One region of the Pseudobacillus sp. 179-B 2D1 NHS genome, then DNA from elsewhere that is predicted to be linked to it. Evidence: riboswitches for the same ligand, from Rfam matches in the RefSeq annotation. Region 1 holds a riboswitch; each other region holds the start of a gene.
The links. A riboswitch is a leader RNA that binds a small molecule or an ion and turns the genes downstream of it on or off. The one in region 1 is predicted to bind cyclic di-GMP.
Positions count from the first base shown of each region.

Region 2: linked by a shared signal. The riboswitch ahead of ACH0BF_RS03735 (HAMP domain-containing methyl-accepting chemotaxis protein) and the one ahead of ACH0BF_RS22945 (sensor domain-containing protein) in region 1 are both predicted to bind cyclic di-GMP.
Region 3: linked by a shared signal. The riboswitch ahead of ACH0BF_RS23720 (hypothetical protein) and the one ahead of ACH0BF_RS22945 (sensor domain-containing protein) in region 1 are both predicted to bind cyclic di-GMP.

Region 1 is NZ_JBIQDP010000036.1:11,898-19,019, forward strand. Features, by position in the region: gene ACH0BF_RS22925 (endonuclease I family protein) at 514-1,425, shown strand; gene ACH0BF_RS22930 (hypothetical protein) at 1,880-2,113, shown strand; gene ACH0BF_RS22935 (TrmB family transcriptional regulator) at 2,519-3,346, shown strand; gene ACH0BF_RS22940 (response regulator transcription factor) at 3,716-3,883, opposite strand; cyclic di-GMP riboswitch class II at 4,548-4,630, shown strand; gene ACH0BF_RS22945 (sensor domain-containing protein) at 4,704-6,860, shown strand; gene ACH0BF_RS22950 (methyl-accepting chemotaxis protein) at 6,920-7,122, shown strand, end outside.
Region 2 is NZ_JBIQDP010000002.1:289,999-297,120, forward strand. Features, by position in the region: gene ACH0BF_RS03725 (Zn-dependent hydrolase) at 1-821, shown strand, start outside; gene ACH0BF_RS03730 (MFS transporter) at 1,153-2,325, shown strand; gene ACH0BF_RS03735 (HAMP domain-containing methyl-accepting chemotaxis protein) at 2,363-4,069, opposite strand; cyclic di-GMP riboswitch class I at 4,179-4,266, opposite strand; gene ACH0BF_RS03740 (hypothetical protein) at 4,603-4,872, opposite strand; gene eutH (ethanolamine utilization protein EutH) at 5,149-6,408, opposite strand; gene ACH0BF_RS03750 (DUF1266 domain-containing protein) at 6,850-7,122, opposite strand, start outside.
Region 3 is NZ_JBIQDP010000041.1:16,891-24,012, forward strand. Features, by position in the region: gene ACH0BF_RS23700 (cysteine-rich CWC family protein) at 10-222, opposite strand; gene ACH0BF_RS23705 (hypothetical protein) at 743-904, shown strand; gene ACH0BF_RS23710 (S-layer homology domain-containing protein) at 1,309-2,436, opposite strand; gene ACH0BF_RS23715 (DUF6434 domain-containing protein) at 3,055-3,627, shown strand; gene ACH0BF_RS23720 (hypothetical protein) at 3,747-4,058, opposite strand; cyclic di-GMP riboswitch class I at 4,108-4,191, opposite strand; gene ACH0BF_RS23725 (DUF402 domain-containing protein) at 4,476-5,024, opposite strand; gene ACH0BF_RS23730 (hypothetical protein) at 5,712-5,849, opposite strand; gene ACH0BF_RS23735 (DUF2164 domain-containing protein) at 6,283-6,528, shown strand; gene ACH0BF_RS23740 (hypothetical protein) at 6,722-7,006, shown strand.

The sequences.
Region 1 (7,122 bases):
TTGTCTTAGCACATGATATAATATAAAACACAATAGAATAAGGATTCTCAAGGGTGGTTAGCACGTCCTCAGAAGAAAGGAGGGGAGTGCTCGTGACGGTCTTTGAAGCGTTGATGTTTGCATGTACTTTTGCAGGCTTAATCATAGGAATGCTGTCATTTGACCATAAAAAATAACCCACCCTTGAGCATGCCAGCATAAAGGGTGAGTTAAGTTTGTTGTGAATAGTTTATAGCGATCACCCTAGCAGGGAACCGTCTATTGTATGGACCGCTTGGTGTTCCAGCACCGGCGGTTTTTTATTATATGCTACTTTATGATTATATCATACCTGAAATCCAGCAAGGAGACCAATAAAAAATGTCGAATCCGAATAAAGTTCTTTTGTTTGTAACAAAACTGCATCATAAGTAACAAATCTGTAAATTATCTAATTTTCCTCTACTTCTTTAAATGCGTTGTTATGTTGGTGATTATAAAACGAAATAAGAAAGGGGAAGCACATTGGATAGCATGAAAAAAGTATCTTCAAACAAAAAAATAGGTTTAACAGCTGCATTACTAGAATTGGAGCATAATAAAAAGAGATTTGAAAGTAAAAAAGAGTATTATGACTGGGAAAAGGATCAGCATATAATCTCAAACTATTACGATCAAATTCATTTTAATGAAGCGAACAAAGAAGAATTATTTAAACAATTGAATCATTTAGTTGCCACCACACATACTAATCGGCTTCCTTATAACTCCAAAACCCGAAATTATCTTTATTCATTGGTCGATCTTCAGGCTGACGGGAACTTGAAGAGCATATATTCAGGAAGAGAAAAGGACCCTGAACAAGTCATGAAAGAAGATTACGAATCAGATCGGAAAAGAGAACAAGCTTATGATGAACTGCTGAAAAGTGACTCGGTTAATCATGATCATATACAAGAAATAATAACATCCCTTCAAAGTGAAAACATGTACAATTGCGAACATGTTGTTCCGCAATCATGGTTTGATAAGCGTAACCCAATAAAAGGAGATTTACACCATCTTTTTACTTGTGAAAAAGAATGCAATTCCTTAAGATCTAATCATCCTTATTATGATTTCGTCGATTATTCTCCTAAAATGGAGACCGAAGTAATTAAAACACAATGCGGAAAATACGAAAAGGCTAAATTTGAACCTGAAAGTGGCAAAGGTGAAGTTGCCAGAGCAACGTTGTATTTTTTATTAAGATATCCTGGAGAAATCAGCCAATACAGCAATAAAGACGTTGAACTGTTACTGAAGTGGCACAGTGATTATAAAGTATCTATTTATGAAAAACACCGTAACAAGGCGATTTTTGATATTCAAAAAAACCGGAATCCCCTAATAGATTTCCCGCAATATGCTGACCAAATAGATTTTATGCTAGGTTTATCAAATTAATTAGTTGAAATTGGAAGCACAGCAACTGTGTGGTCATATATATGAAATGAAAAACTTGTAGGCAGGTGTATGAACAAGTTTAAGGATGCGCGTAAACTAAGAGGTACCTTCTTTCTAGATTTTCATCAGGGAACAGCCAGTTTAACTAAAATCCAGAAAGGAGCTCTCGAATTTCTTTTCTAATAATAAACCCATAGCAGACGGTCCTTTTCCAGCGTTTAATGATACATTTTAAGAGGGTTTGACAAACCAACCGACAAGCCGGTTCCTGATTACAGAGGAGCCGGCTTAGTAACCCTTAATGCATGTGAAGAGGGGTGTATATTCAGCAGAAGTAGCGATCCATTCTTATTGATGAAACCTATTTGATTATAGAACGTATAAAAACTAAGTTCTTTCATCATGAATATATTAACCAATGCATCATTATTCTAGAGTACAGGAGGTTTGGTTCGTGAAATTTCCCGGCAAGTTCCTGATCAAGTTAATGCTGTTGAGCTCTTATCTCGTAGGCGGTTCTGCTTTTTTTATTCTTTTACTAAGCAAAGAAATTATAACATTAACGAGTCCTTTCTATTTATTAGGCATCTTTTTGTTTGTATACGGATGGGTTTGGTTGGCCCGTACCTACTTGAGTAAACAAAATGAGAGAAACAAACAACTCACTCAACATAAGATTGTCCACTAGACTATCTTCTCACGGTTATTCATAACCACTAATAGGCTAATATCCAAACTTAGGTAACCTTTAGTCATCCAGCAACTCACTCTATTAACGTTTGGCTATTGAAAAATTTGCTATATCGTAAGTCTGAGGAGTTTATTAAAAAGTAAACATCACATTAAGGTAGCAAAAATACCAAAACAGGCATGGATTAGCAAATCCATGCTTTTGTTTGGTCCACCACCGAGCCGCTGTCTCCAAAATTAAGGCCCTATTTTTTAGGATTACTTGCGGCTAACCTCCCGCTCTTAATAGTTGTTACTTAAGTAACAACTTATGGAAGTATATCAGCTACTCATGGAAAAAATCAACAGATTTTGCTAAAATACCAGTTACAAAGGTAGCGACTAAGGTTGTGTTGGAGGGCTTATGAAAGAAGACATTTTAGAAATATTAAAAAATCTAAATTTTACCGAGTATGAAGGGAAAGCATATCTTACTTTGTTGGAAGAATCGCCATTAACTGGCTATGCAGTAGCAAAAAATTCCGGTGTACCACGCTCAAGAATTTATGAAGTTCTGGACAGTCTTACCATGCGTGGAGACATTCTGGTTAGTCCTGGAAACACACCACAATATACACCTGTTCCTGCAAAAGAGCTAATTAAAAGCCGTCGAATGAAGGCAGAAGAGAATTTTGAAATGGCAGAAAAGTCATTAGCGGAGTTTGAACGTTCTGCAAATGACCGTGAAAACATCTGGAATATCACGGGACGCAATGAAATACTTGATAAGGTAAAAGCTTGTATAGCATCTGCAAAAAAAAGAATTCTCTTAGAGATTTGGAAAGAAGAATTTGAAGAATTGGAGTCTGAACTAAGACAGGCAGCAAAAAGAGGAGTTAATGTAACGATTATTATTTATGGGGAAATCGTCTCTGATTTTGCTAATGTTTACCTCCACTATATGGGTCATGAAATTACGGAAAAGTACGGTGGACGATGGCTAGTTATTAGTGGAGATGATTCAGAAGTAGTAGCAGGTATTGTCTCACTGGAGAAAGATAGCCGTGCAGCCTGGACGATGCATGTAGGCTTAGTCATGCCCATTACAGAATTCATGATTCACCATTTGTATCTCATGGAAATTATGGAGAAACATAAAGATCTTTTAGAAGAAAGTTTTGGGAAAAAACTCGTCAATTTACGCCGCAAATTTTCTATCCATCCGAATTTTAAAAAACATTACGTGGACTAAATTTATACTATTATTGTTTTATACAATATAAGAACAAAAGCATTACTTCATAGCAAATAATGCTTTTTTCTTAAACTAACAGGTATTAGAGTTCACAGGCGCGAGCAGCTTCAACAGCCATTGAACTTCAACAATTGGGCGCGACTGCTATGCGATACAGGTAGAAAATGAGCAACTTTTTATAAAAATGAAAATAAGGCTGCTGAATAAGAATCTATTTTTGATCAACCTTTTTCCAAAACATGATTTTTGTATATGCTGCTCAATAAAATGCACCAAGATATTTTTGGTCAAATTTTATTCCAATCTAGCACTACATCTGCTCATGATCGACTCATTTTTAAATTTAAGTACATTAGCTTGAATGTATTATTGTAAACTCTCCAAATTATGTACCTTAAAACAGAGGTTTGTACGATTATTAACATCAAATTTTTCGTAAAGGCTCTGTATATGTTTTTTTATAGTATTTTCACTAATAAATAGCATGTCGGCAATTTGTTTATTGGAATATTCCTTTTTCACGTAGCGCAACACGCCTCTCTCTAGGCGTTAAGGAATTTCCAAAGAAACCGTTTTCAATAACCAGTGCTCATGCAATCTTTGCGCTAAATACCTCAATATAATTTCAAGACACATAACCTCAGTTTTATTAATTTCTTTTTTATTTTTTGAAGTAACAAAGTCCACCAATCCAACAACTCTATTATCCTTTACTAAAAATATTCCTGTGTTGTTATAGAATCCATATTTGTCATAAAGCTATTAAAATACTCACTTTTTTCATAGTCTTTTTTTGATTGAAGATCGAGAAGCCCAATTACACGGCGCTTGGGGATAATGTGTTTTAGTTTGTAAGGAACTAATTGATCCATTTCAAAATAATTGTCTAAATAATCTTTAGTAATGGGGGTACCCCTTATTAGAAATAAATGTATTTTTATGATCAAGGATAAATTAGAAAATGATCAAACCTTTTATAAAATCCAAGCTTAAATGTTCTGAATAGGAATTCACTTTGATAAAACTTTTTCAAAATGAATTCCTAATTACGATAATCTTTTTAGTGCTAAATCTGTCGAGGGGAGGGAGTATTTTACTTCTTCTATATTTTCCATTTTTTATTGACTGTTTAGGCTAAAAGAACTATTATGTTCGTAAGAAGTTATTCAATTAAGCCATTTACTACTTAATATAATAGTCATATAGAGAAGCGATGAACAGCCATTTATATCTGGGCACTTGAATGGCTTGGAGCGACTAGTGCAACCGACTCTTTTCTTAGAGTCGGTTTTTTGTCGAATGGGTTTTATTTAACTTAAACATTATATATTTCATAGAGCTGGAGGAAAATAAATTGAAAAAAGCACCTGTTACACCGGATCTTTCTGAAATTTCTCACTTGATAGAGCCATTAGATGAAAAAAATAAACCAATTGAAGCCTTGTTAAAAGAGTTAAGAGATGTCAAATATGCACTGGATCAGTCTTCTATCATTGCTATCACTGATCAAAAGGGAAGGATCTTTCATGTAAATGACCAGTTCTGTAAAATTTCCAAATATAGCCGAGAAGAATTAATAGGTCAAGACCATCGTATTTTAAATTCAGGCTATCATTCTGGGGGATTTTTCAAACAAATGTGGGCTACAATTGGATCAGGAGAAACCTGGAGAGGAGAGGTGCGGAATAGAGCGAAGGATGGTTCTTTTTACTGGGTAGATACGACGATTGTTCCATTTTTAAATGATCAGGGAAAACCATATCAATATGTGTCGATCCGAAATGATATCAGTTCTCGAAAGAAAATGGAAGAAGAAATGCGAAGAAGCGAGGAGAAATACCGTTTAATTACGGAAAACTCAGCTGACTTGATTTCAATTATTGACAAAGAAGGAAACTTTCAATACATTTCTCCTTCTCATATAACAATACTGGGGCATGACATGTGTGAACTAAAGTCTAACCAGCTCTTCAAGTGGATTCATGAAGAAGATCAAAAGATTTTATACACTGAATTAAGATTGCTAGCTAAAAAGAAAAAAATGTCTTCGCAGATAGAGTTTCGTATTAGAACGAGCAGAAATCAGTATAAGGATATGGAAGCAAGAATTAGTCCCATTATGAACGGGGACAGAAAAGCAAAAGATTTCGTGTTTATCATGAGAGACATAACCGATCGGAAAAAGTCGGAAAAAATGATTTATCATTTAGCCTATCATGATACTTTGACCGATCTGCCGAACCGCAGATTGTTTATGAAGCATTTGCGGGAGGAGATTAAGAAAGCAAAAAGTTCCTCTTCTCAGCTTGCTGTAATGTTTATTGATTTAGATCGATTCAAATTTGTGAATGATTCATGGGGGCATGAGAATGGCGATTTCATTTTAACTAAAGCAGCCGAGCGTATTAAAAAGTCACTTCGTTCATCGGATTTAGTTGCCCGATTAGGAGGCGATGAATTCACTGTACTGCTAAGTGGCATATCCAAAATAGAAGAACTGGAGCGGCTGGTGGAACGGATTCATTTAGACTTCCAAGAACCGTTAGAAATCGCCGGCCAGATGTATACACCTTCCTGTAGTATCGGTATTGCGACCTTTCCGCAAGATGGAGAGAAAGCTGGTGAACTGTTGAGCAAAGCAGATACCGCTCTTTATTTTGTAAAAGAACGAGGCCGGAACGGATATGCCTTTTTCGAAGCAGAAATGGAAGAAAAGTCATTGGAGCGTATTTTATTAGAGAATGAGTTGAGAAAAGCGATTCAGCTTGAGCAGTTTCATATTGATTATCAACCGAAAATAGATCTTTCAAAAAACATATTAATTGGAATGGAAGCGCTCGTGCGTTGGAATCATCCAGAACTGGGGAAGATTTCTCCCAATAATTTTATTCCCTTGGCTGAAGAAACAGGAATAATTATCCCTTTAGGGGAATGGGTACTGCGCCGTGGGTGTGAACAAAATAAAGAATGGCAAGATAAGGGTTATACTCCGCTAAAGATATCCATCAATTTGTCTGCGCGCCAAATCTCGGACCCTGATATTGTAAGGAAAATTGAAAAGATTCTAATAGAAACCAGATTGGAGCCGAAATGGCTTGAGATTGAAGTGACAGAAAGTGTATTTGTTAATATTGAAAATGCAATAACTATTTTACAACAACTTAGAGATTTGGGGATTCATATCTCTATTGATGACTTTGGAACAGGGTACAGTTCATTTAGCTATATTAAGCATTTACCTGTCGATACGCTGAAAATTGATGCTTCGTTCATTCGGGATATTCATCAAAATAAGGAAAGTCAGGCTATTGTGCAAGCTGTCTTGACACTTTCACAAACCCTTGGCATCAATGTGATTGCAGAAGGGGTTGAAAATCAGGGACAGCTAAATGTTCTGAGAGAGGATGGCTGTCTCCAAGGGCAAGGTTTTTTATTTAGTAAGCCTTTGTCTAGTCAGGACTTTGAAGAGTATTTAAAAGAATCTGCCAGAGGTACGGGAATTAAGAGATAGATTAAAGAAGATGCATTAACGACAACGAGCAGCTATATAAGGATTGAGGGAGGAAAAGTATGAAGCTTTTTTCAAAGAAAACAAAGTCATGGATGGACTATTTGGATAATTCTGCGGCAAAAGAGATATCTACAGTAGGAGAAAGGGTGAAAGAACGGCTGGCATTTATGGGAGTCAGCCAAGAAACGCTGGATCATGTGAAGGAAGCTCTGCCCATTCTTCTTCCTTACAAAGAAGAAATAGTGAATCAATTTTACGAGCA
Region 2 (7,122 bases), on a different contig from region 1:
CTATGATGTCCTCAGGGGTTCTTTCAGGAAAATTTGAAAAAGCTGTAATGATGAAAAAGACAGACACAGAGGGTATGACTTTTGAGGAAGCCCTCCATTCTATTGGTTATGCAGGCGATAGAAAATACCGATTAACAGAAGCCACGGCTTTTTTGGAATTACACATTGAACAAGGGCCGATTCTTGAAAGAGAATCATTAACAATCGGTGTCGTTGAGTGTGTGGTTGGAATGGTATGTTATGAAATCGAAGTAACAGGAGAATCTAATCATGCTGGAACCACCCCTATGAACATGCGGAAAGACGCTCTCTTTACGGCCAATGACCTTATAGCGAACGCTCGCAAAAAACTTAGCTCTCTTGATAAAGAACTTGTATTCACCATAGGAAGAATGAATATAACCCCTAATATACACACAGTCATCCCAGACAAAGTTGTTTTTTCTTTGGAAGCTAGACATAAAGATCCCACCGTTATTAAGCAGGTGGAAGCCATTATTCGAGATTTAACCCAGTTGCCTTCAGAACAAGATTGCACCGTTAAAGCTGAAAAATTGTGGGGGCGAGATACCGTTTGGTTTGACGAGAGTATCTGTCATGCGCTCGAACAATCTGCAAGATCTCTTGTCTATCCATTTAAACGAATGGTAAGCGGCGCCGGCCATGATGCGCAATTTATTGCCAGCTATATCCCTTCAGCCATGATTTTCGTTCCAAGCATCAAGGGGAAAAGTCATTCTGAGGATGAGTTAACTACGTGGGAAGATTGTGAAAAAGGTGTCAATGTACTGCTCGAAACTATTTTGACATTAAAGTCTTAATTAGCATAATCACTTTCAAAAAGCAGAGTCACGAATCGTGACTCTGCTTTTTTCTTAATTATTTATTTCCCGGGAAGCAAAGGATTACATCTGTTTCAGCCTTATTCGCAAAGGATATTCTCTATAATGATGCTGTTATTGAAAAGGAAAGGCTCATTCTTTGCCTCCATCATCGTATAGACATTTTCAATATGCAACTATATAATTACCTAAGTAATTATCATCAATATACTCGTGCTTTTCATATATGTATAGTTATTTCTGCTGTTCCGTACCTGGAGAGCGTTCTTACATATGAAATAATTTCTGCTGAAGAAAGGTGTCATGCGGGTTGAATAAAAAATTAATTGTATACGTCGTAGCTTTTGCTGCTTTTTTCGGTCCTTTTACACAAACCATCTATGCACCACTCATACCGGAAGTACAGCAACAGTTTCATACCTCTGAATTTGTAATCAATTTAACTATTTCTATTTTTACTCTCGTACTAGCTCTTATGCAAATTGTTTATGGGCCTCTTGCAGACAAGCTGGGGAGACGAAGGATTATGTTGCCGGGAATTTTAATTTACATAGCTGCATCGATTGGAGCGGCTCTTTCCCCTTCTATTCCATCTCTTATCTTCTTTCGCGCTGTTCAGGCAGCCGGTATTGCAGTCGGCTCTGTCGTAGCTACTACTGTAATTGGGGATTTATTTACCGGGAAACAACTGGGAAGATCAATGGGGACTTTCCAAATGATGGTATCTCTTGGTCCCGTTGTAGGCCCAGTAATTGGGGGAATTGTTGGTGAGGTCTCTGGATTTCACGGGGTTTTTTGGGTACTTGCTGCTACTGGAGTTATCATGTGGCTATTGACATATAAGTTCTTACCCGAAACAAAGATAGCGGGAGAAGAAAGTGGGAGAATTTCTCCCCGAGACTTTTATTTTATTTTAAAACACCCGATCGGTTCTGTCGTTATTCTTCTAGGGTTTGTTCAGTACTTTACATTTTATAACTTTTTGGTGTTTATGCCTCACCTGCTTTCTGACTTTTATCAATTATCCGCAAGCGAAAAAGGACTTATTTTTCTTCCTATGTCGCTAGGTGTTGTTATCGGCAGCTTTGCAGGCAGTCGTTTGCAGGAGCACTTTAATACAAAAAAGTTTCTTATTTTCAGCTCTTCATTAAATGTTGCAGCTACAATCCTCTTTGTCATCATAGCTGCCGTCTCGCTGCCGCTATTGGTTGGTAGCATTACTTTATTCGGTCTTTGTCTAGGGCTTTCTCTCCCTGTTCAAACCACCTTACTAAGCCTCGCTTTTCTCCATAATCGGGCGACAGCGATTGGGACATATAATTTTTTTCGCTACCTCGGCATGGCAGCTGGTCCCATGATTGGTGCAGTATTTTATAAAATGGGGAACCGAGTGGAATTTCTTTTTGCTGCCTTCCTTTTTGCATCTGTTGTTTTATTTGCTACAAGGCAATTTGCTCGCGCAAAACAAAATGTATCGGCTTAAATCATCTCTATGCCCTCCTCAAGGAGGGCATATTCTTTTAAACAGTAAATTTACACACTAAGCCATTAAGGTCCTCAGCCAGTTTTGACAACTTTACGGCATTTTCAGCAATCTCTTCCATTGAGCTGCTCGTTTGCTGAATCGAGGCAGAAGTTTGTTCAACTCCAGCTGCCGATTCTTCAGAAACCGACGCAATATTTTCAATCGATCTGTTCATCTGTTCACTGCCCGTTACTATTTGGTTCAAATTTTTGGAAACAAATTGGACTCTCTCTGTCATTTCAGAAATAGAAGCATCAATTTTTTCAAACATTGCTCCTGTTGTCTGAATTTGACCCATCCCCTTCCCAACTTCTATGTAACCAGCTTCCAAGGAATGAGCAACCTCAGATGACTCTTGTTGAACATCTGAAACAATAGCTGTAATGTCTTTTACAGAGTGAGAGACTTGGACGGCTAATTTGCGTACCTCAGCTGCAACAACAGCAAACCCTTTTCCATGTTCACCTGCCCTTGCTGCTTCAATCGCAGCATTTAACGCCAATAAATTCGTTTGTTCAGCAATGGCCTGAATGACTGCTACTAATGATGAAATTTCTTGTGATTGACGATCAAGTCCTCTTACTCTTTCAACAGAAGCCTGCATAATTTTGTCAATCTCTCTCATCTGATTGACAGAGGAACTCATTAAGCGTTTTCCCTCAGTAGTTAATTCTGAAACAGCTTTTGAGGCTATATAAATGTGTTCGCCGCTGCTATTTGCTTCTTGAACCCTTTCAATATAGCTGGCCATGACCTCTGAAAGGTCATTTACCTCATGGGCCTGGGATTCGGCTCCCGCCGAAAGTTGTTGCATAGTAGCTGCTGCCTGCTGGCTGCCCGCTTTCACTTCACTAGCCGCCTCGGTCAGCTCTCCACTTTGACTGGTTACTATTTCAGATGTAACGGTAATTTTCTGGATTATATCCTGTAAGCTCTCGAGCATTTGATTCATAGCCGAGCTGAGCTGGGCAATCTCATCTTCCCCTTCATAATTACTTTTCTTGATCTGTAGATTCCCCTCCGAAATACTGTCGGCCATCTCAACCACCCGGTTCAAGTGATGTCTCACCAGACGATTGATCATAAAAACAGCTGCCGAGCCAATGGCTGCAGATAAAATAATGGAGAAAATTAATACAGTAATCGATTCATTCAAACTATGCTTTGCTTCATTAGACGCTAACTTTCGCTGTTCATTAATCATGCTTTCCAATTCTGCCAGCTTTTCGACCGTTTCACTTCTCAAAGCCTGTGTTCTTTGTCTGGCGAGCAATGTCTCTAATTCATCTCCACTTTTGACAGCAGGTATAACTTTATCATGGAAAACCTTACTTACTTCTTTATTATTTCCTTTAATCCACGCAAAAACCTCTTCTTCTTTCTCTGTTTTAATTGCTGCCTCTAATTCTTTTTCAAGCTTAGTAAAGGCTTGTTTCCTTTCCTCAAATCCTTTGACAAACCGCTCGTCAGGGTGATTAATATAATCCGCAATTCGAATGTCTTGTTCGCTGAATAAAGAAGCCATTTTTGTCATTTTGATAGCTCGGTCTCCCTTTTGCTCAAGAGCGGCAATATTCTCTTTAACATCTACCAGCTTTACGTAAACAACTATGGCAGAGAGACAGAAAAGTAGAATAACCACTCCTAAAGCCAATCCGTACTTTTTTCCAATACTTAAATTTTTTAGCAGCTTCGATACCAAGACTTCCCCCTCCTTCTGTCTTTACAAAAATAAAAGAGCTCCTTTCGTCAACGTAAATCCAAAAATAACTTTACGCGGACGGCCAGAAGAGCTCTTTGTAAAAAAACAGTTCGGCAGCCCGGCCATCATGGTACATTCCATGTTTTAGACCTGTGGCTTTGCGTCCCCGACTTTCATCGAGTTTGCCAGTATAGATAATATAGATAAATAGTCACATATCCCTTTTCTCAATCATATATAATTTTACCAATTTAAGCAATTATAACTATTTGTTCTATTCTGTCTTTTTCATAAGTAATGTGGTAGTTCCATCCACTATATAATCTAATCAAGTGAGATAGTTGAGAAAAACAGCGCCAATCAAAAACCAATTTATATAAGTACATGCATATGAGTATAAATTACTAAATCAGTTACAAAAGGAGATAAAATGAAGAGTGGATAATAAAAAAGGTTCAGCATATCATTATTAGCTGAACCTTTTCTCTCGTAATATTATTTCCTTACACAACAAAATAGTAAATGATTCCACGCTATCCACCAGATATCTCCTTCATCCGTTCTGTTACTTCCATAAACCATTCTTTCTGATTTAAATCCACTGTTAGTCTAGCTAAATCAAGAAGTTCATCCGCTGTTAAATCGTCATTCATCAGTGTCAACTGATGATAGCTGTATCTGTGTTCTCCAACTGGCTTTCCATTTCTGATCACAAACACCATCGCACCATGGTAGCTTGCTTCCAATACAAATCCAACGGCATTTCTGTTTTTGATTTTTACCCAAGCTCCTGCTTTATACAAGTTAATGCCCCCATACCCCGCCTTCCGCGAGTTTGTTTTCCCGTCTAATTCCCGCGACATGATGAGCAGCACAAACGAAAACATGATTTACACTATTATATTCAGCTGGCGCTTTCAATGACAACCTGGCTATTATATTTCATGCTTCTATTGAACAATTCATTGACAGCCTTGTTTTTAATCCCCTTATAACTGTTCCCTTGTAAAAGTTTTTCTTATACATATAAAGACAAAGAAATAGAGATGCAGTCTTTATCCTGCACCTCTATGGAATCATCAGCTAGTTGCTTCAAGTGGATCTTCAGCTGCTGTATTTTGTTGTTTCTTTGTCTTGTTCTCTAACTTCTCCAGCCGTTCAATCTCCAATGCTTTCGGGATAGAAATCCAGTAGCATAGAAGAATCGCCAAAACAGCACCAAGAAACTTACCGAGCATTACTGGGATAATAATTGTCGGCTGGAAGTTAGCTGGAAATGCCAATTGATCCCCGATCATCCATCCACCTGAAATGGCATAAGCAATCGTTAATACTTTATCTTTTGCTGGCATGTCTTTAATAATTTTAAAAAGTGCCAGAGGATTGGCTGTGGCTGCAATTACCCCTGCGCTGCCGATGCTGCTTAAACCGAGCAGCTTGCCGAAGAATTGCAGCGGCTTTGCCAAATACTTTTGAATGGCATAAACCATCGGGAAAGCTCCTGCAAGCATAATACCGATATAACCGGCAATTTCCAGTCCTCTAAATTGATCTTTTGCATCGGCAATAATTGGATCGAATCCCCAATGGCCAAATATGGCAGTAAATACGCCGGTAAAATATTCGACGATCGTACATGCCAGTACGAGTTTCATAGCTGTGCTCATAAACCACCCAATGGCCATAAAGCCTTTGATCATCAGATTAGGAAACATTCTCAAACCGACAGCAATAAATATTCCAACCGCCGTTAACGGAATAAGATTAATTAAAATTGTCCCAATAGACATGGACAATTGATAGGTCGGCTCAGCCGTCGTGCTGATTGTGTCCCTGATCTTCGTTTCTGTCAGTGCCAAAATGCTCGTTGTAATAAAAACGCTAATCGGTACAGTCAAAACGCCGGACATCATTCCAAGCGCTAAATATTTATGATCGCGCTTTTGCAACATAGCAAGTGCAACAGGGATAGTAAAAATAATATGAGGCCCCATAATAATACCGTTAACAGTGGCAATAATCCAATTTTCACGATCACTAGCCAGCACATCAGCCAGCTGATAGCTCCCCATGTCGCTTGAAATAAGGGTAGTGGCGGCCATAGCTGGATCAGCCCCAATTGCAGAAAAGAGTGGACCAAAAGCAAATTCAATAAACTTTGATAAGTACGGAATTGATGCTAATGTAGCAGCAATCGGAATAAAAATCGGTCCAATTGTGTGAATCCCCTGAATGAACTCTTTGCCCATTCCTTCTTCTTCGTTGCGCACAGCTGCGATCGCTCCGATAATAACAAAGGCCATAATTACATAAATCACATAAGTACCGAGATGCTCCATAGACATTCTCCCTTTCAGTTGCAAAGTGGTCGTGCGGTTAAAAATTTCCACACCAGTAAAATAAATACATAAAAATGCTTTTTTAATATTTGCAATTTTTATGCCTGAATTCACAAAAAAGACAAAATTTAGTTAATTTTTGTTTCTTTTTCGCTTCTATTCCTCCCCCTCATTTCTTAAATCATCAGTAAAGAAGGCGTTGTTCAACAGCAGCTGCTTCTAAAAGTTTTTAATAATAGACAAAATAGCGCTTTCATTTTTTGAGTGTTTTTTATGAATTCATGCATAAATAATTCATTTCTTCATATTTTTTGTCACTTTTGGTTACTTTTACTCTCTTTCTGTCATGATTCTTGGGAAGTTATTTCACTGTGTTCATTACAGAATAAATAGAAGGCTGCCCAACACCTTGTTTTGGGGCAGCCTTTCTTTATTTATTATTCAAATTTTCGTATCCCACTTAACCTTTTGAAAGGGACTATGCCGAGAGGAGAGCAATTTTATGATCGCAGGCTCCTGTACCATAATATACTGTGGATTCTTTAATTGAGCACTGTCCACAAATTGTACACCAATCGTATAAGCCGTAATGTATTCAAGCCAGCTTGAATACGAAGATTGAGCGAGACGTGCAGCTTTCAACATATAGTCGTAAGCTTCTTCTGAATCTAGATAACCCACTTTCCAGCCAAATCTGCTTAACACAATACAAAA
Region 3 (7,122 bases), on a different contig from region 1:
TGCCCTCTTCTAAAGCAAACCTTCCTCTTTAAAACGGTCCAAACATTTTTTACAAATACATGTTTTTCTTAATTGTTCGACAGGCACCAGGTCAAAGATTTCTTTTGGAAAAGACTCCTCACTGCACCAGCATTCCCCTAAAGATTTATCCATCGAATGACAACAGTTATTGTCCCTGCTACAAATGGGACAGCACTCGCCTGCAATCACTTTCTCAGCCATATTTATCCCTCCCGTATTTATGTTCCGTCTTATAGATAGTTTATCAAAAAAACGCTTGCAAACTCGAGAAACTACTACAGATCAGTTTAGCCCCAGATGACCGGCCGTTCTGTTCACACTCTGAAACCAATTAATTGTCTTTATTCTGGCTCTGGCGTTGCTATTTGAAGAGACATTGGCCTGTTGTAAGAATCGATTCAATCTCTTGCAACCTTAATAGCCGGACAACAACATAAAAATAGAGAAAAGGATAAAGCGGTTGATTGACGATCTGGTTCAATAAATGCTATGAACCAAGGGATATGCTTCATGACAAGTATAAAATGATGCAACCAGATTACCGAAGACTACGATGTCAAGAACAAAGAAAGAATTAACCGTTTACCTTCCTAGTGCTCTTTTTCTTAACCAGCCCCCTTCTTACTTCAAATAGGTCTACTTACACTCTTTAACTTGTCTTCCTCCTAAAACAAATGGTAATATAGACGCAGTTATAATGTCGCTTAAAGGAGGTTTTTGCATGCTTTCTGATTCGGAATTGGTAATATTTATCAAAGAACTAGGCAAATTAATAGATGAGTATTACGATTGCCCAAAAGAAGCTATCCGAAAAGAGATTCATCAAGATATTCTATTGCTATGTTCTGTTATTAATTATGAAAATACTGATTATTATTCTTAAGTTCCTTTCCCCGTTCTTCTGCACAAAAGGTTTTGTTACTTTTTATTTTTTTCAACTTATATAAACACCCTTAATTCTTACTACCTCTTATGGCAGTTCCCCACCTTTATAACCTTTCATAGACGCACTCTATGATTATTCTTTAGCACTCCCTTATGCACTACAGATAAATGAAGGGTATTCTTGCCAAGAAAAGAGTCGATTGATGCTCTTTCTTCTTCAGTGTAAAGTCCAATTCTTCATATAATCTCATCTACCGTACAATTGATCTTTTCTCTACTGACATGAAATAGTATGATTTAATTGATTCATTCGCATTCTTTATGAAATATGCTAAATAAAAAAAGCAAACGGGTGTTAATGACCCATTTGCTTTTTTATTTTATCTACTTTAACAAGTATAATTAGGAAGCATTGGCTGCTGCGGAAATCTCCGCTTCCCAATCATCTTGAATGTCTTCATTATCTAGCACAAGATTATAAATCTTCCATTTTCCGTCCATGCCTTTTTTCAAATAAGCCGTTCCTGAAGCATCCACGTTCATACTGAAAGATAAATCTGGTGACGAGAATGATACTTTATACTTTAGATTATCCATCCGAACTTTTGCAAAGCGTTTATTGACAGTTACAGGATTGATCTCATGAGTGCCAATTTGCTCAATAGTAAAAGTGCCTCCCATATCCTCTATGTCACCCGGTAATTCTACCGTGTCAAGCGATTCCGATAAATAATAGCCTGTCGCTGTATCCTGATAAAGAGCTTTAAGCCCGGCTGTATTTTGCTCTTTCATTAATCGCATTTCTTCTTGAACGTTGCGATTCACAACTGTCTTGATTGCTGTTTGATCGGCCTCGCTCCCCGCTTCTTGATGAAGCGCCCGGTCAATCATAGCAATCGCTTGGCCTCGGGTAGCTAAATCATGGGGCTTAAATGTATCACCGTATCCTTGAATAATCCCGTTTGCAGCAGATTTTACAATCGCCTCATAAGCAAAGTTTGTAGGCGGGACATCTTTAAATGTCTTCGTTGGTGCTTTAAAAGCCACTGTATTGCTGAATGCCCGGTAAATCATTGCTGCCATTTGGTCACGCGTAATATGCGCATCCGGGTTAAACTTTCCATTAGATCCACCAGCAACGATCCCATGGCTACTTGCGATACGCACCGGCTCATAATACCATTTAGAAGCTTTCACATCAGGGAATTCTTTTACATTCGTTCCAGTCTTCAAAGATAAAGCACTTACTAAAATCTTTGTGAACTGTGCGCGGTTAATTTTTTCCTCTGGACGAATACTTATGTACGAGTAATCGTATATTTCGCCATCTTCTTCAATTGTTTCGGACTCGACGTATCCATCAACAATATCAGAGTAAACAAACCGTTCAATTGAATCATAAAACCGATGGTTTGGACCGACGTCCGAAATATCATAGCGCTCTACAGGCTTTATAGCCGCTGAAGCACTTGAAGAAAACAATAATCCAAATGACAATCCTAAAATTGGTAAAATCTTAAATGACTTCAAATTTTTATCCTCGCTTCTAATAGTTTCTGTGATTGAGACTTATATTATAGCTTTCTAACAAAAATTACAATATAATTTTTTACTTTTATTGAAAAATATTTATTTCCACAAAAAGGATATAATTCAATAAAAAAACCACCTTATGGGTAGTAGGAAATACCTAGTTGTTCTTCAGCTCATATAATCAATAGCTAGGCTGTCTTTTTTGTTAGTTATCTAGCTAATCAAAGTGATCCGCCGCTTACAAAAAATGGTGAAATTATCCTTTCATATCTCAAATTCCCTCTGTGCGCCTTTATAGAAGAACCGTATGAAAACATGATTTACCTTTGTTCAAATGAATATGGCACTCACTTCATGTGGCTTTCTTATAGTAATGATCAACCTGAAAGTCTATCCTAGCAGTCGGTGTTTTTTATTTTTGCACACTTTCTGCCCAATAAATGATCTCTTCATCAGAATGACTTTTCTTTTACATCATCGTGCGGTGGTTTAAAAAACATGTTGATACCTAGCGGTTTTGCTAATGTTTGTTAGTCATTCACATTTTTATCCATAATTGGATTGATAAAAAAGAACGTTTGTTCTAAACTGGAATAAGTATACGGAGGTGTAATGATGAGGCCTGGTCTTACAAGATATATAACTAGTCAAGATTTTAAAAATTTTTATTGGCTGAAGGAAGAATTGCGATTATGCTGCAGAGAGAATGGGATAAGCGCATCCGGTTCGAAAATAGAACTTTCAGCTAGAATTGAAATGTTTCTTGAGACGGGGAAAGTAGAGAAGCCGCTCAGAAAACTAACGGTTCGCTCAAACCCCAACAAACAAAGATCGTTAAGTTTGGATACGGTCATTACCGAAAACCATCGCTGCAGCCAAGACGTTAGAGCTTTTTTCAAGTCAGCGATTAGTCCGAAGTTCCGTTTTTCTACATATATTCAACATTACTTTAAAAATAATATAGGAAAAACATATCGTGATGTGGTAAAGGCTTGGCACGAGGAAGAAGAGTGCAAGAAAGACTCACCATATAAGAAACAAATTGCCCCCCAATTTGAATATAACCAATTTATCCGCGACTTCTTCGCTGATCCAAAAAATAAAACAAAAAGTCATAAAGACGCGGTTAACGCTTGGAATGATATTAAAAAGCTTCCCGGGAGTAATAAGTATATTTCTAACCGTTAAACGTTGGGACGCTTACGGCTAATAAGCGCATCATAGTCTGCTTGTCTTTTCTTGAGACACGTCGGTTCCACAGTATCTTTATCGCATAAAAAAAACCAGCAAGAATGCTGGCGGTTGAACTAGACAGGTTTATTCTTTAACAAATCTTGCAGCTTTTTCTCTGCTTTTTCAAAATCCATGGATAACGCAGTTAAAAACTCAAGGATATCATTTCGCTTTGACATTTCTCTTAAAGAAAAAAATACAGCTGGTTTGTTAACTTTAAGAACCGTCATTATCTCTGTTGTCGGCAAAGGCAACGGAGATTTTATCCGTAGAAAAGATCGTAAAAAAACAATAAAATCAAATGCTGAATCAGGAGTATCCGAATAACTTTCCATCAGGCTGTAAAATCTTTTAATGCTCGTTCTTAACTCTTCATTTTGCATCATTAGTCCCTACCTTTAATTGGATTCACCAAATAGGACCATCATTTTCCCCTTTGGCAGCCCGGCTATCATAATTAAAAATCTTAGACCCGCGGCTTTGCGTCCTTACCTTTCGATAAGTTTGCCTTTATCATTAGGAATCACTTTATCAAACTACCAATAAAGCGATCACAATATCATAAGAAGAATATAGGAAATTATACCCTGAGTCAATATACCTTATGGCGCAATTAATTACCATTTTATTGCTCTGATATAAATTTACCTTCTCTCGATATAATTTATTTTTCAAAAGGAAATTTATGTATACTTTATTGCTTATAAACGACTCCTCTTTCTTTCTCTTGCTGATGAAAAAAAGCATCTGATTAGTTAATCAAATGCTTTTTCTTATTGCTCTGTTTAACTGATAACGGTTGCTTAATCCTTTAACCAATAAAAAAGTTCCTCATGTTTGTATACCTGTTCTGTTTCTAAAATAATTTCAGGCAATAAGACGTCCAGAGTATTCATTAATGAGTGTAGAGCCTGCTGAACCGTACCTTTCTCGAATTGATCCAGCGGCTCAGACAACTCATCCTCATCTAGAACGAAACAGCTTCCATTTGGAAGAGCCAGGACATCAATGATCAAGTCTTCAAAAGAGAGGATTTGACCGGTTATCTGTGTGTTCTTGACAATGTTAAAGTAAGAACCTAAGTAATTTCCCTCGCCATCCCTCCAAACATACGCATTGTACGGTCGATCTTTCCAATAGTAAGCAATCGTATAGCTGCCCTTAGGAATCGTTAATGATGTTTTCTCTGCCGTCATTGTAAACGACTCCTTTATTTTATGAAAAAGGACGATTTTTTGATCTTGCGCCTTCAATAGTTTGCAAACATGTTCAACAATGGTGGAATCATATCGTATCTTTCTTTCTATTATTTTATTAGCATATTGATTAATGGATGTATTTAGATGAATCATCGTTTAGTTTCTCCTTCTATCTCATGCTCTTGATCAGACCTATGTTCTGGTCCATTGTATCATCAAAAAGCAGCAATTTTTATCCATTTCGCTTCAGATTTACAAAGACCGAAGAACAACGAGGAAGAGAATGAGCAGTAAGAAATTAAGAAGAATGAAAAGCCTAAAGCCTTCCTTATTTCCTTTAGAAGGCTTTAGGCTTTATTGTGAAACCATGTTAACTGACGCTTTCCAATCAAACGGACCCGCGATTTTAAATTGAACGACTCCTTCCGTGTAGAGAGTTGTACTTTCTAAAGGGACGAATAAAAAAGAAATGATCTTCTGCTCATACTTTCTTGTAAGTATCTAATCGCAGAAATACATTGGAAGTGTTCGAAAGAGAGGATAGAAAACTGAATGAATGGCATGATTACTTTTAAATTAAAGCGTAAAGCAGCGAATGCGTCAGCGAACGAGGAAATGTTTCAAATTTGCACAGAAAATAATTGATGATTAAAACAGACCCATCCATCGGAAAACCCAAAGAAGAAAGACTCACACAGACTGATTCACACCGAAGACTTTTACAGAAAGCTTTTCTCTCTTTTCAACTTTTCCAATGTGACATGATCGATCAAGCAATTTTTCATGAAGCACTCAGCTATGATAGACAAAAGAGACGTCAAACGAATGAAAGCTTCGTCGTCATTCTTTTATTTTGCCTTTGAATGCCTGTGGAACATCGTTATAAAATTTATGAAACAGGTAGACAAGATAAGCGTTTAAATCAAATTGGTCTTTATGAACAAAATTAGACAGTGTTAAATTATTTTTTCTCATCATTGTTCTCCCTCCTCTTTATAGCATTCTTCACCCATAATAAATTCATTGTCATATGCCCACCAAGCTGCATACAAAACTTCTTCTAATTTCACTATAATGGAAAGCGCTTACAAAGTGAAGGGGGTATTACAAAAAAAATTTCGACGAATTTCTTCAAATAGAAAAAAGAGAAGATACAAATGGCTGCATGTCTTTCGTGTGTGGTTTCTATCCGCTGACAGTAGTGAATACATAGATAGCAGCAGAGAGAAATCAATTGTTGTGAAGCTTATAAGCACCCTCCGTAAAACATGTATCATTGACTATTCTTTAGAAAATGATTTGCTCGCCAGACAACCCATTCTGTACATAATTGGCCATAAAAATATAGACTGTAATTTCTTAGGCTTCACCTGTATAGTTACAGTAACATGCCTTCAAAGGAGTGATTGATTTGTTTATGAAAATTACAAAAGAACAAAAGGAATTAATGATTGCTGACATTCAAGATTTCTTTCTACAGGAAAGAGATGAGGAGATATCTGAGTTCGCCGCAGAAAGGGTGTTGGATTTCGTTAAGGAATTGTTGGCTCCGCATTTCTATAATGCCGCCATCTCCGATGCAAAGCATATCATTGAGCAACAATTTTCTTCATTGGAAGATGAAATCTTAACGTTAGAGCGGCCCATAAAACGCTGAAAGCTAGTCACTCTGAGAGTGAATTTACTACAATTCACTCTTTTATTGTATTCTTTGCACTTGTATCCTTAAACCAGTTACGGCTTTCGATTCTTCATGACTCCTATATAGAAGCGGCTAGGTTTGCCTGGCTTTGTTCGGATAAATAACAGAAAAGCCAGCCATACTACTACTGGAAGGTGGTGTATTGGTTATCGTTTTCCCTACCGTGCATACAAACTTTTGGGATGCTGTCATCGCAGTGCCTGTAGTCATGATCCTAACACAGCTAATAAAAATGTTCTTTCACACACCTAAGTCACTCGTTCCGCTTATAGCCCTTTTTAATGGTTTGCTTATATCTATCTTTATCAGCCACAATGGCCATCTCACCGCAGGATTATTTATGGGTTGGTTCTATGGTTATGCAGCAATAGGTTCTTACGCTTCTTTAAAAACGAGCGTTCTTTCCTATCTAAAAAAAGTTAGACGTGAGTAATGCGCCTTTTGCTGTCGTTTATTTGTTAAGCTTGAGAAAGTGACTCTCCTGATTGTCACTTTCCTTGAACTCCTTCCTCCCCCTCTCACTATCCGACTTCTATTTTCTTTCATGCT